Regions from separate parts of the Comamonas sp. AG1104 genome, predicted to be linked through region 2. Evidence: riboswitches for the same ligand, from Rfam matches in the RefSeq annotation. Region 2 holds a riboswitch; each other region holds the start of a gene.
The links. Region 2 has a riboswitch for glycine ahead of DFO48_RS20320 (trimeric intracellular cation channel family protein). Riboswitches for the same ligand answer to the same signal wherever they lie in the genome.

Region 1 (4,356 bases), on a different contig from region 2:
AAGGCATACGGCCGGTGCTTCAAGCAGTGCTGGCTTGTTCCAGCGCGGTGTTCATCAGGGCCAGGCGTTCGCTTTCCTGGTCGGCATATTCCCAATCGGGATATTTGCTGCGCGCCACGGTGTTCAGCCATTGCTGGCAGGCCAGGGCAAGCAGGGCTTGCTGGTGCAGATCGGCATCGATGCTGCCTGTGATCTTGAGCTGACCAAAGGCGGTGGCCACGTGGGCGCGACAGACCGAGCGCAGATAGATCTGGTTCATGTCGTCGCTGGCCATCCATTGGGCCTTGGCAGCTTCGTCTTGAGCCAGCATGTCCTGGGGCACGGGCAGATCCCAGTCGCTCAGTTGCTGACGCAGAAAGCGCAGCGCCTTGGCGGGCTTGCCGCCCGTCTGCTCCTGGTACCACTCTTCAAGTGCGGCCAGCGTGTCGCTGCCATCATCGTTGCCGAAGGGGCTGAAGTCGTCACCGCAGTCGTAATAGAAGTCCTGGGCCGCGATGCGCGCAAAGGTCGGGTGGCTGGTCTCGCGGGCGAGACCGATGTCCGGATCGTCGAAATACAGAATGGTGCTCATGGCTGCATGCAAAAACGGCCTTCGCAATGCGAGGGCCGTTGATACGCTTAGTTGTCCTTGGCGAAGTCGTTGTAGGCGGTCTCTTCCATCAGAGCTTCGAGCTCGCCCACATTGCTCATCTTGACCTTGAAGAACCAGCCCGCGGCCAGTGGGTCGCTGTTGGCGAGAGACGGGTCATCGCGCAGGGCTTCGTTGACTTCGACGATCTCGCCGGTCACGGGCATGTAGACATCGGCAGCGGCCTTGACGGATTCGACCACGCCAGCCACATCGCCGGCCTTGAAGGAGGATCCCACGGCAGGCAGGTCCACAAACACCACATCGCCCAGCGCATCCTGTGCGTGTACGGTGATGCCGACGATGGCGGCATTGGTGTCAGCGGCGTTGATCCACTCGTGTTCTTTGGAATACTTGATGCTCATGGAAAGCTCCAGATGGGGGATTCAGGGGAATCGGGTGTTGTTTGAGAAAGGTCCAGTTCGCACTTTAGCGGTGTTCTGGCGGCTGTTTGGCAAAGTGGCCCGTCTCATGCACGGCGGCAGACCTAGCCGCGGTAGTAGCGGGTGGGAACGAATGGCGTGGCGACCACCTTCATGGGCACGGGCTTGCCGCGCACCATGGCGAAGATTTCCGTATCAATGGCGGCGTAGTCGGGCTCGACATAGGCCAGTGCCACGGGCTGGTTGAGCGTGGGGCTGAGCAGGCCGCTGGTGATGTGGCCGATATGCTGTCCGTCCATGTTTTCCAGCACGGCGGGCTCGCGCACGGGAATGCGCTCCAGCGCGATCAGGCCCACGCGCTTGCGGCGCAGCGACTGAGGGTTCTGCAATTGCTCCAGCACGATGGCCGCACCGGGAAAGCCGCCCTCGCGCTCGCCGCCGCTGCGGCGCACCTTCTGCATGGCCCAGTTCAGCGCGGCTTCCACCGGGGTGGTGCTGGTGTCTATGTCGTTGCCGTACAGGCAAAGTCCGGCTTCAAGGCGCAGCGAGTTGCGCGCGCCCAGACCGATGGGGGCCACCTCGGGCTGGGCCAGCAGAGCTTGGGCAAAGGCTTCGGCTGCTTCTCCGGGCAGGGAGATTTCAAAGCCGTCCTCGCCCGTATAGCCGCTGCGCGTGATGTAGAGCGCATGGCCTTGCCAGTCAAAGTGATTGCCGGTCATGAAGACCAGTTGCGTCACACCGGGAATCAGACGCGAGAGGGCCGCAGCGGCTTGCGGGCCTTGCAGGGCCAGCAGGGCGCGCTCGGGCAGTGGGACGACCTCGCAGCGGTTACCGATGCCGCTCTGGATATGGGTGATATCGGCCTCTTTGCAGGCGCCGTTGACGATGAGGAACAGATCATCGCCGCGATTGACGAACATCAGGTCGTCGAGAATGCCGCCTTGCTCATCGAGCAGCAGTCCGTAGCGCTGCTTGTGCAGGCCCAGGTCGATGACATCGACGGGCATCAGCGATTCGAGCGCGGCGGCGGCATCGGGGCCGCGCAACAGCAACTGGCCCATGTGCGAGACATCGAACAGGCCGGCGGCCTTGCGCGTGTGCAGATGCTCGGCCATCAGGCCTTGAGGGTATTGCACGGGCATGGAGTAGCCGGCAAACGGCACCATGCGGGCACCCAGTTTCTGGTGCAGGGCAAACAGCGGCGTGGAACGCAGATCGGAAGAAGTGGCAGCAGCAGTCACAGGCAAGCGCTCCGGTGGTCAAAACCAAATGAGTGGCCATGCATGACTGGGCCATGCTTGGCGGGCTTGCCCTGCTGTCCGCTTTACCTGAGAGATTCACTGTCTTTGCTTTCGCGGACAGTTTGCTCCTTCGGTGGATGCTGGCGCACATACGAAATGACGGCCTGCATCTCTCTCCAGCAAGGGACGCTGCAGGCTCGCACACCTTGCAGCGTTTGTCAGTCCTTTTGCCTGAGCGTTTTGACTCCGGGTGGGGGTCTGCGCCTTCGGCGGTGCAAGGCAGCTTCAAGCTGCAGGCACTCTCTCCTGACGTTGGCGATTCTAGCGGCGGGCAGGGTGCCTGCACCACCGCAATTAGTGGATTTTGGGGTTTTCGAGCACAGATCGCCGGGATTGGGCCTGTGCGCTCATCGTGTCTCGGTATTCAAGGATGGAGGCTCGGGGAGCTCAATCTCCTGGCGTGGAAACACCAACTGATAGGGCTGCTCGAAGCAGGCTGCCACGGGCTGGCCCTGGCGCATGCCGGGCTTGAACTTCCAGAGCTTGAGCGAGCGCATGATGGAATTCACGATGCGGGGATCGGCATCGGCAGGTTGATAGGCCACACGGCCGAGCTGACCCTGAGCCGTGACTTCCAGGCGGAAGACCACCGTGGTTTCCAGCCCGTTCGGAAACCAGTGGGCGCTGATGGAGGGCGTGGTGTGGCGGCGTGGCCGGGGTTGCTGATCGAGCTGGGCGGGGGGTGTGCAATCTGCATTGATCCAGGCGGGCCATTCCATGCTCTGTGACCGCTTGCGCTGCGTGTTCAATGACGGAGCCGGCGTCGGCTCCGGCCGCTCGGAAACCGTGCTCGGGGTGCCGGCATCCGGAGGCAGCTTGGGCTGACTGCCATCGGAGAGGTGGGAACAGGCACCGAGCAGCAAGGTGGCCAGGGCTGCGGCAAGGTGTGAAGTGCGCGAAATGTCCATGAGGGCATTGTCGGCCATGTCGGCAGCATTTTCAGGGTTGCGCAGGGCGCAGATCCAGTCCTTTGATATCGACCTCGGCACAGGCACGCCACCAGGCCGAGCCGGCATGCGGAGCGCTCAGGTCCAGGCGCTCGCCCATCATGGGCGTGGCGATCTCTATGCCGTGCTGCCTGCCCAGACTCAGAATTTGCTCGAAGGGATCCCACCAGGCATGCATGGCGAGGTTGAAAGTGCCGTTGTGTATGGGCAGCAGCCATTGGCCGCCGAGATCCCGGTGGGCTTGCATGGTCTGGGCCGGATGCATATGGACATAGGGCCAGTGGGCGTCGTAGGCTCCGGTCTCCATCAATGTGACATCGAAGGGGCCGAAGCGCCTGCCGATTTCGGCAAATCCGTCGAAGTAGCCGCCATCGCCGCTGAAGAAAACGCGCAGCGGCCTGTCGGCCTGGCGGTCTTCTATGGTCCAGGAAGACCAGAGCGTACGGTTGCCGTCTCGCAGGCTGCGCCCAGAGAAATGCTGGGCGGGCGTGGCCGTGAAACGCAGGCCGTCGACCTCGCTGCCCTGCCACCAGTCGTGCTGCACGATCTTGTCGGCCGGCACGCCCCAGGCCGCCAGTCTGTCTCCCACTCCCAAAGGGCAGAGAAAAACGCCTACCTTGGGCGCAAGCACTCGAATGGTGGCTCGGTCCAGGTGGTCGTAGTGGTCATGCGAGAGCAGCACGCCGCGCAAGGCAGGCAACTCGTCCAGGGCAATCGGCGGGGCATGAAAGCGCTTGGGGCCGGCAAACGATAGTGGGGAGGCACGCTCGGAAAACACCGGGTCCGTCAGCCACCAGCCGCCGCGCAGCTTCATCAGCAAGGTGGAATGGCCCAGGCGATACAGGCTGCGTTCGGGCGCGAGGTTCAGCTCGGCCGTGCTAAGCGGCAGCACGGGCAGCGCCTTGCCCGGCTCGGAATCGGCCGGCTTGTTGAAGAAGAACTTCCACAGCGTCCCGGCATCAGGCTTGGGGCCGTCAGCCGGACGTGGATACGTGTTGCGAAAGCGCCCGCCTGAATACTGAGGCGAGTCCTCGTAGTCGGCGATGGGGGTGGAGAGGCTTGGTTTGCGAAACAAGATCGGGCGCCTTAGTAAGACA
Region 2 (4,356 bases):
GGAACTGCTGGATGCCGCAGCATTCTCTCCAAATAGCGCAAGCCATTTACTCCTTGAAAAACAGGATGCAAACCATGCTTTGTGCACAACCAAACACCGGGTATGGGTTGTTGGAGAGCCCGAGTCTGCGAAGCAGATGACACCATCGCTATCTGGTATCAAACCGATGCTTGAGCTGGGTTCTCGCGCTGTTTGGCTTTGCACACCTAACACCGCTTGCACAGCACCTTCTCCCATCGTGCATTGATTAGTCGACCCTGTATCAACCTCAGTCTTCGCTTTTATCCGAGCCAAGCACGCCTCCGCCGAGTGACTGATAGAGGGCCACCACATCACTAGAGCCGCTTGTATGTATACAGGTGTCGGGGTAAGGGTGCAGAGCCGCTAATGGCTGTTAGCGCAGACCGAATTGTTATGAACATCTCCATCCATGCAAATGCCTATCTCCTCAAGATATGGATGTTTAAGCGGGTGGCTCTTGGCTACACGCAGTGAGCCATGGGCCCCACTCGCAGGACAAGGGGCGCAATACATAACGGAGGTTTGGTAAACACCAAGGGCGCAAGGGCCGCGTCCGCAGCGGTAGCCGTACCAAACGGAGCGCGAGCGTAGTGACTGCGGCTACTTTGCCAAGCAGACCGTTAAGTTAATTTTGCGTAAGCAAAGTTACCCCGCAGACCTGCCCGGACTTGGCTGCTATTGATGCTCTGCGCGGCACGCACCTAGCTTTTGAGACTCTCGCTCTGACGCAGATATTCGTCTATCTCGCGTTCTCGCTCGGGGCTTAGTGGTTCATCTGCGAATAACTCACTCTGTTCTTTGCTGCCCATAGGTGGAAGCAACTTCGACAAACTGTCATACAAATGAACCTCTATGACCCCCCATTCCAAGAGAGCGGCTAAATACCCATGCCATAACAGGACGACAGTATCCGTTGGTCCGCGCCACCCCAGCTGCCTCGTGATGCGATTTCGCAACTCTTCCTCTGTTGGATAACCATTGATCATTGCGAAACCCTCTGCACAAACACAGTACCTTGCGACGTAATCACCGTCACACCCTGGATTTTCGAGCCACTGCGGCTGTCATTTCCAAATGCCCGCCCAATCCCCCGTTCAGCAATCTCTGGCGTCATTCCCGCCTGACCACGCGCATCAATGATGATGTTGCCCGACTGCCCTCGCGCATCCATGATCGTGCTTGATAGCGATTTGGAGAGCCCATCGGAGGTCTGGTTGGCCACGTTGCTCATCGTTTGGAGTTCGTATTTCGTGCCGTCGATAAAGAAATCAGCAGAGCGCCCCGCACTGGTTGCAGGAATCACTTCAACCGTCTTTCCACCGAGCGAAACCAATCTCCATCGCATCCCATCCCCTTTTGCACGCGTGAGCAAACACGCTGCGGCCTTGCGCGAACGCCGAGGTTCGCAGTGACCGTTTGATCTGGAATGAACAAGGCTAGGAACGGACTCGAACGAGCGAAATAAGAAGAGTCTTAAAAATGGCCGTGGGGATGCTTTGTTGCGGCGCAGCGCTGGCCAAACGAAGCGCAATGGCCTTCGTTGCGACGAGCTTTGCGTTTTTTGGGCTTCGATGTCGTGCGTATGCGTTTTTTATGGCGGACTGTTTCACAGACGAAGACGAAGACGCGCGCCTGTGCGCGCCATGGCAGATTCAGACCGGCCCTCCGCACCCCGTGCTGGCAGCCGCAGAAACACACCAATACAGGTATTAACCCGAATAAAGTCGCTGAAACTAGCTAGAATCGCGCCCATCCCGCGGGAGAGCGGAGCCTTTCGAGGGTTCCCGCCGAAGGCGCAAACTCCCATAATCGCTCAGGCAATAAGTACCGCAGGTGGGTCTGACAGGACCCGGATATCGCCAACTGGAGAGCAGCCCGCAACCACAAGTCTGCAGGGCTCACCGAAGGGGCAAGCATGTCCACCGCGAAGGTGCTCATGCGCAACTCTCAGGTAAAAGGACAGCGGGAGAGGCAAGCCGGACACTCCCGCCGATGTGAGTGGCTGGTCTATTTTCAAGTGCCTTCATGCTTCCTTCCGTCTCTTTGCTGGACTCGTTCCAGGCCTCCAACTTCACCGTCATGCTGGTCATCTATCTGGTGGCCATTACCGCCGAAGCCATGTCCGGCGCACTCGCCGCTGGCCGGCGCAATATGGATATCTTCGGCGTCGTCGTCATCGCCTTTGTCACTGCCCTGGGCGGCGGCACCATCCGCGACATGGTGCTGGGCCACTACCCCATCGGCTGGACCCAGCACCCTGAATATGTGTATCTGGTCATCAGCTTCGGTTTGCTGACCACCGTGATTGCACGCCATATGCACAGGCTCAAGCAGGTGTTTTTGCTGCTGGACGCCATGGGACTGATCGCCTTTTCGCTGATCGGCTGCAATACCGCGCTGGAGCTGGGCTACCCGACCATCGTCATCATCATGGCCGGCATGATTACCGGCATCAGCGGCGGCATCTTGCGCGATGTGCTCTGCAACCAGGTCCCCGTGGTGTTCCGCCGCGAGCTGTATGCCAGCGTGTCGCTGTCCGTATGCCTGATGTTCCTGGGCCTGCGCTATCTGGATGTCAGCCCCAATATCAGCACCATCGTGTGTTTTGCCGGCGGTCTGGCCTTCCGTCTGGCCGCCATTCGTTTCAAATGGCGCCTGCCGGTTTTTTCGTACCAGCAGCGCTGGGAGTGATCGAGACTCCCCCTGTGGCGCTGCGCGCCTTCCCCCTCTCTTGCTACGCAGGAGGGGGAGGCAGCCATCACTGCGGGGCGGCCCTTGCCTGGCTGCTCTGACCTAGACTGCGCCATGCATTACCTATGTAGTTTCACTTTCCATGTCTGAACCGATCACATGGATGCCGGATGGCACCCCCTATAGCTCCAGATTCGGCGATCGCTATCACAGCGAGTTCGGCGGCCTCGACCAGGCACGCCAGGTTTTTCTCGGTGGCTGCGATCTGCCAGTTGCCTGGGCCGATGCAGCGCAGTGGCGCATTCTGGAAACCGGCTTTGGCTTCGGCCTGAATTTCCTGGTCACCTGGGCGGCATGGAAAGCCGACCCCAGACGCCCGCGCATTCTGCATTTTGTCTCGGTGGAGGCCTACCCTGTCTCGCGCGAGGATCTGCTCGCATTTCTGCCGGCCGATGAGGAGCTGCGCCCGCTTGGCGAACAACTGGCCGAGCAATGGTGGGGACTGCTGCCCGGCGTGCATCGCCTCTCGTTTGACAACGGCCAGGTGCTGCTGACGCTCTATATAGGCGATGCCGGGACCATGCTGCGCAAGCAGCAGATGACAGCGGACAGCGTATATCTGGATGGTTTCTCCCCCCAGCTCAACCCCGAGATGTGGGATGAAGATGCCATGAAGAACATTGCCCGCCATTGCCGCCGGGGCACACAGCTGGCCACCTGGTGCGTGGCCGGCCATGTGCGCCAGGCACTCAAGGCTCAGGGCTTCGAAGTCAAGAAGCGCGCCGGCGTGCCGCCCAAGCGCCATAACCTGCATGCAGCCTACAACCCGGCATGGGAGCCGCGCCATCGCCCGGACGGCCTGCCTGCGCCCGTGGGCCAGGCCGGCCGCTGCCTGGTGCTGGGTGCGGGCCTGGCTGGTGCCGCCGCTGCCGCCAGTCTGGCCAGGCGCGGCTGGGAGGTGACGGTGCTGGATGCGGCGGCCGAGCCTGCAGCAGGAGCATCAGGCCTGCCAGCCGGCTTGTTTTGCCCGCATATTTCGCCCGATGACAGTGTTCTGTCTCGCCTGTCCAGAAGCGGCGTGCGCACAACGCTACAAAATCTGCAGCAACTGAGCCAAGCGCAAAAGTTGCATCCAGCCCAGGACTGGGCCCATGGCGGCGTGCTCGAGCATGACCTGAACGAGCCTTCCCATCTGCCCAGGTCATGGTTGCAACCCGGCAGCGAGACCAGCCCCTGGGGCCTGCACTGGAGTGCGCCTGCGCTGCCGGCTCAGCTGGCTGCGGCAAAGCTGCCTGCAGACAGTCACGCCGTCTGGCATGAGCAGGCTGGCTGGGTACGCCCCGCACAACTGGTGCGCGCGCTACTGCAAGTCCCCGGGATTCATTGGCAGGGCCATGCCCGAGCTTCACGACTGGTGCGCGATGAAGTGCACAACATCTGGCAAGTGCTGGATGCCCAGGGCCAGACCCTGGCTCAAGCCCCCATGCTGGTGCTGGCCCTGGGCCCGGACACCAAGCCCTTGTTGCAAGCCAGCGGCCTGGCAGCAGGGGAATGGGAGCTGCAAGCCATACGCGGCCAGGTCAGCGTGGCCGGGCATGATGCCGGGACGCTGGCGGCCATGCCGCCCTTCCCCGTCAACGGTCA
Region 3 (4,356 bases), on a different contig from region 2:
CAAAGGATTCGATATGCAGCAGGTGCGAGATCTGCGCCTGCACGCGCTCGGTGGCGGATTGCAGCGCGGGGATGCGGGGTGAATTCTGGGATGCAGAAGGCGCAGGGGCCTGCACAAGTGTTTGTGGGTCCATGAGTTGGTAGGTGTCTGAAGTCGTGCTCTGAAGGCGTGCTGCACCTGAGGCAATGCCTGCTGGTGCCGTCTGCATTGCTAGACGACTGGCGCGCTGGCGGCCCGACCTGCGCATGAACATTCACCTGCCATCGCCACCTTGTGCGGCGGGCACCCGGCTGAAATTGTAGCTAAAGATGCAGCAATGGTCTGGATATGTGGTTTATTTGCGGGGAAGCAGGCCTCGCCATCAGGACGGTTGCCTCTCGCGCTTCGCGTCGCCTTGGCTCAAGCGGGTGCACTGCACGAATCACGTCAGCGCCGCCCGGCAGCCGGCGCTATGCTGGCGCGCTAACGAAAGAGAAGGCGTGTCATGTCGGGCATAGGAATGGAATATTTGTGGGTGGGAGTGGTGCTGTTTGCGGCGGCGGCGCAGACGGTGCGCAACACAGCCCAGCGCTCGCTGACGGCGCAGGTCGGTACGCTGCCGGCCACGCTGGTGCGCTTTCTATACGGCCTGCCGTTCGCCGCCGTCTATCTGCTGGCGCTGTATGCGCTGGGCGATCCTTCCCTGGTGCTGCCGAAGTTCAGCGCCGCCTATCTGGGCTGGATTGCGCTTGGTGCGCTCTTTCAGGTCGCAGCCACGGTCGCCTTGCTCATGGCCATGAAGGAGCGCAACTTTGCCGTGGCGGTCACGCTGTCCAAGACCGAGGTGCTGCAGGTGGCACTGTTTGCCGCCATGTTCCTGCACGAGTTGCCGACCCGGCTGGCGCTGCTGGCCATGGTGCTTGCCACGGTGGGCGTGCTGATGCTGTCGCTGCCGCCGCGCGGGCAACTGTTCACGCTCTCGGCCTGGACCAGCAAATCTTCGGTCTACGGGCTGATCTGCGGCGCCTGTTTTGCGCTGGCCACGGTGGGCTTTCGCGGCGGCGCGGTCGAGATCGCAACACTGGGCGTGAGCTCGCCCTGGCTGTCCGGGGCCTTGGGCGTGCTGATCGCGCAGACCATGCAGTCTGTCGTCATGAGCGCCTGGATTGCCAGAACCCATGAACAGGGCCTGCGTCCCATCTTCAAGGCCTGGCGCATCTCGCTGCTGGCCGGCAGCATGGGCGCTGCGGCATCGCTGGCCTGGTTCACCGCCTATGCCATGCAGGGGGCCGCTGCCGTGCGCACCCTGGGCATGGTGGAGGTGGTGTTCAGCTATATCGTCTCGCGCAAGGTGTTCAGCGAGAAGCTCTCATTGACGGAAAAGCTGGGCATGGCGCTGATGATGCTGGGCCTGGTGCTGATCTGTCTGCAGCTCTGATTTCAAGAGCTACCTGCGCTTGTCTGTGCTCATTTTCAAAGCTAAAAGTCTTTGAAATCAAACATGAGAAAGCGCAAGAAGCTTCTGAATCAATAGCTTTCTGCAGCGACGATGCGCGATGCCGTGCTTGTTGGTGCAGTTCCTTGAATTAGCTATCAGGCGCTGGCGGTGGTCAGCGTGGCCGGCCGGGACTGCCTGCTGGCGCTGCCCATGGACTGCAGCACGACATCGCCGACCATGTCGGCGGTGACGGCCGACAAGGTCCAGCCCAGATGGCCGTGGCCGGTGTTGTAGAACACGCCGGGCTTGTTGCCAGGGCCCACGCGCGGCAGCATGTCCGGCATCATGGGGCGCAGGCCCGCCCAGGGCACGACGCTGCGCGTGCTGACGCCCGGGAAGCACTGCTGCACCCATTCGATGAGCGGGCGGATGCGGTCGGCGCGGATGTCCTTGTTGTAGCCGTTGAACTCCGCCGTACCGGCAACTCGGAAGCGCTCTTCGCCGAGGCGGCTGGTGACCAGCTTGGTCTCGTCGTCCAGCAGGCTCACCAAGGGAGCTGCGGCGCGGCTGGCTTCGTCCGGCAGATTGACCGTGATGGAATAGCCCTTGACCGGGTAGATGTTGACGCTGTCGCCGAGCTGGGCGGCCAGCGCGCGGCTGGCCGTGCCTGCGCAGACCACCATGGCGTCGAAGGTCGACGTTTCGGTTTCCAGACCCTGGCGCACGGTCACGCTGGCCTGCTTGCCATTGCTGTCCACCGACACGATTTCCTGACCGTAGCGGCATTGCACGCCCAGTCGCTCGCAGGCGGCGGCAAGGCCGCTGGTGAACTTGTGGATGTCGCCGGTGGAGTCGCTCTCGGTGAAGTAGCCGCCATAGAAGGTTCCGGACAGGGTCGGCTCGATGGCCTTCATTTCATCGGGCGTGACGGCGCGGCGCTCCAGCCCGCCTTTGGCCAGCAACTGGGAAACCTTGCCCGCATGCTCAAAGCCTGCTCGGTCGCGGTAGATATGCAAGATGCCTTTTTGCTTCAGATCGAAGTCAATGCCTTCGCTGGCTGCCCAGTCAAACAGGTGCTCGCGTGCCGCAATCGCCAGCCTGGCGGTCTCCACGGTGTTTTTCTCGTAATGGGGGATGGCAGCGAGAAACTGGCAGAACCAGGAAATCTTGTGCCAGCTGGGCTTGGGGTTGAGCAGCAGCGGAGCATCGCTCTTGAGCATCCACTTGAGGCCCTTGACGATGGTGGACCAATGGGTCCAGACCTCGGCGTTCGAGGCCGAGAGCTGGCCGCCATTGGCGAACGAGGTCTCCATGGCGGCATAGCGCTGCTTCTCGAACAGGGTGACGGAAAATCCGCGGCGTGCGAGGGCGTAGGCGGTGGTCACGCCCGTGATGCCACCGCCGATGACGGCGATTGTCTTCATGATTCAGATTCCAGATGCGTCAAGGGTGGAGCCCGTGCGCAACATGCGCAGCGGACGCCCCCTCTGTTCTGGACCTGAGAGATTCACGAGGCAGGGCCTTGCGGCGCTGCTCGCTTGCTCCTTCGGTATGCCCGGCGGACGATGACGTCCGGACATTCTTCAGAGTGTGTGAAAGCGATGCCGATCCTTTGGCCTGAGAGTTTCCGGGGCGGTTGCTCCTTCGGCGCTGCATGCGCCAAGTTTGCGCTGCAGTCTCTCTCGGCATCACCGGGCTGAGAGCCTGTGGGCAAATGTAGGAAGAACGGCGGCGCCTGGATATACGGGTTTACTAGAGTTCTGCGTCAGGGGGCGGCCATGGCTGATCATGTCGGGTCTGCGATATTTGATAGCACTTACCGCTTATCCTTCAATGAAATATTGATTTTTTGCCTTTGAAAATGAATGTATTCAATAGCAATGTGCTTCTAAGTTCATAGCAATAAGCTCTGTCAAGTACGCCCGAGCAGCCCCAGAGTCAGCCCCTGCATTGGCACAGCGGCTTATGGAGGTTGGTGTATTTGGGCAAAATATCGTCTTTGCCTGTCAATTGGCCCGGCGATATCACCGCTTTGCCATTGAAGCGCCCGACTGGGGTGGCTGCCGATTCAGGATGCAACTGGCCTATCCGCCATGGCGTTCTGCTGTCATGGCTTCGTTCCTTTGTCCTTGTTGACCGCGACCGTCATGGTCGCCTTTTTGCGTTGCCTGTCGCAGCGCCTGCGGGATGGTTGGGTGTTTTGTCTGGATGGGCGCAAACCATTACAACAAGACATTTATGTCCCAACCCAACTCAAGCCAGCAGCTCGCGCCGACTGGCGATGGTGACGATAAGCAGCCCCGCTTGCACCGGGTGCTCAAGCAGCGCCACCTGAGCATGATCGCCATTGGCGGCGCCATCGGCACGGGCCTGTTCGTGGCCTCCGGCTCGGCCATTGCCCAGATCGGCCCGGGCGGAGCCGTGCTCACCTATCTGCTCATCGGCATCATGGTGTACTACATCATGACCAGCCTGGGCGAGCTGGCTGCCTTCATGCCGGTGGCCGGTTCCTTCTCGACCTATGCCTCGCGCTATGTGGATCGCGGCTTCGGCTTTGCGCTGGGCTGGAACTTCTGGTTCAGCTGGGCTGTGGTGGTGGCGGTGGACCTGGTGGCCTCGCAACTGGTCATGGCCTACTGGTTTCCCAATGTGCCAGGCATCCTATGGAGCGGCCTGTTCCTGCTGCTGATGGTGGGGCTGAACGCGTTTTCCGCGCGCGGCTTTGCCGAGGCCGAATATTGGTTCGCGCTGATCAAGGTGCTGGCCGTGGTGGCCTTTCTGATCACCGGCGTGCTGATTCTGTTCGGCATCATCAGCAACGGCCATGTGCCCGGTTTCGAGAACTGGACCACGGGCGATGCGCCATTCGTCGGCAATTTCGCGACCTTTGTGGGCGTGGCCATGATCGTGGCCTATTCCTTCCAGGGCACAGAGCTGGT

Region 1: linked by a shared signal. The riboswitch ahead of gcvT (glycine cleavage system aminomethyltransferase GcvT) and the one ahead of DFO48_RS20320 (trimeric intracellular cation channel family protein) in region 2 are both predicted to bind glycine.
Region 3: linked by a shared signal. The riboswitch ahead of DFO48_RS07120 (D-amino acid dehydrogenase) and the one ahead of DFO48_RS20320 (trimeric intracellular cation channel family protein) in region 2 are both predicted to bind glycine.

The regions. Positions count from the first base shown of each region.
Region 1 covers NZ_QQAS01000001.1:618,493-622,848, forward strand. Annotated here, with positions in the region: gene DFO48_RS02700 (hypothetical protein) at 20-571, opposite strand; gene gcvH (glycine cleavage system protein GcvH) at 619-993, opposite strand; gene gcvT (glycine cleavage system aminomethyltransferase GcvT) at 1,116-2,252, opposite strand; glycine riboswitch at 2,317-2,442, opposite strand; glycine riboswitch at 2,462-2,571, opposite strand; gene DFO48_RS02715 (energy transducer TonB) at 2,660-3,238, opposite strand; gene DFO48_RS02720 (MBL fold metallo-hydrolase) at 3,252-4,334, opposite strand.
Region 2 covers NZ_QQAS01000007.1:239,033-243,388, reverse strand. Annotated here, with positions in the region: gene DFO48_RS20335 (glycosyltransferase family 39 protein) at 1-247, shown strand, start outside; gene DFO48_RS20325 (hypothetical protein) at 1,004-1,393, opposite strand; glycine riboswitch at 1,769-1,861, shown strand; glycine riboswitch at 1,875-1,994, shown strand; gene DFO48_RS20320 (trimeric intracellular cation channel family protein) at 2,047-2,712, shown strand; gene mnmC (FAD-dependent 5-carboxymethylaminomethyl-2-thiouridine(34) oxidoreductase MnmC) at 2,876-4,356, shown strand, end outside.
Region 3 covers NZ_QQAS01000002.1:543,156-547,511, forward strand. Annotated here, with positions in the region: gene nhaA (Na+/H+ antiporter NhaA) at 1-133, opposite strand, end outside; gene DFO48_RS07115 (DMT family transporter) at 485-1,417, shown strand; gene DFO48_RS07120 (D-amino acid dehydrogenase) at 1,573-2,841, opposite strand; glycine riboswitch at 3,013-3,112, opposite strand; gene DFO48_RS07125 (amino acid permease) at 3,656-4,356, shown strand, end outside.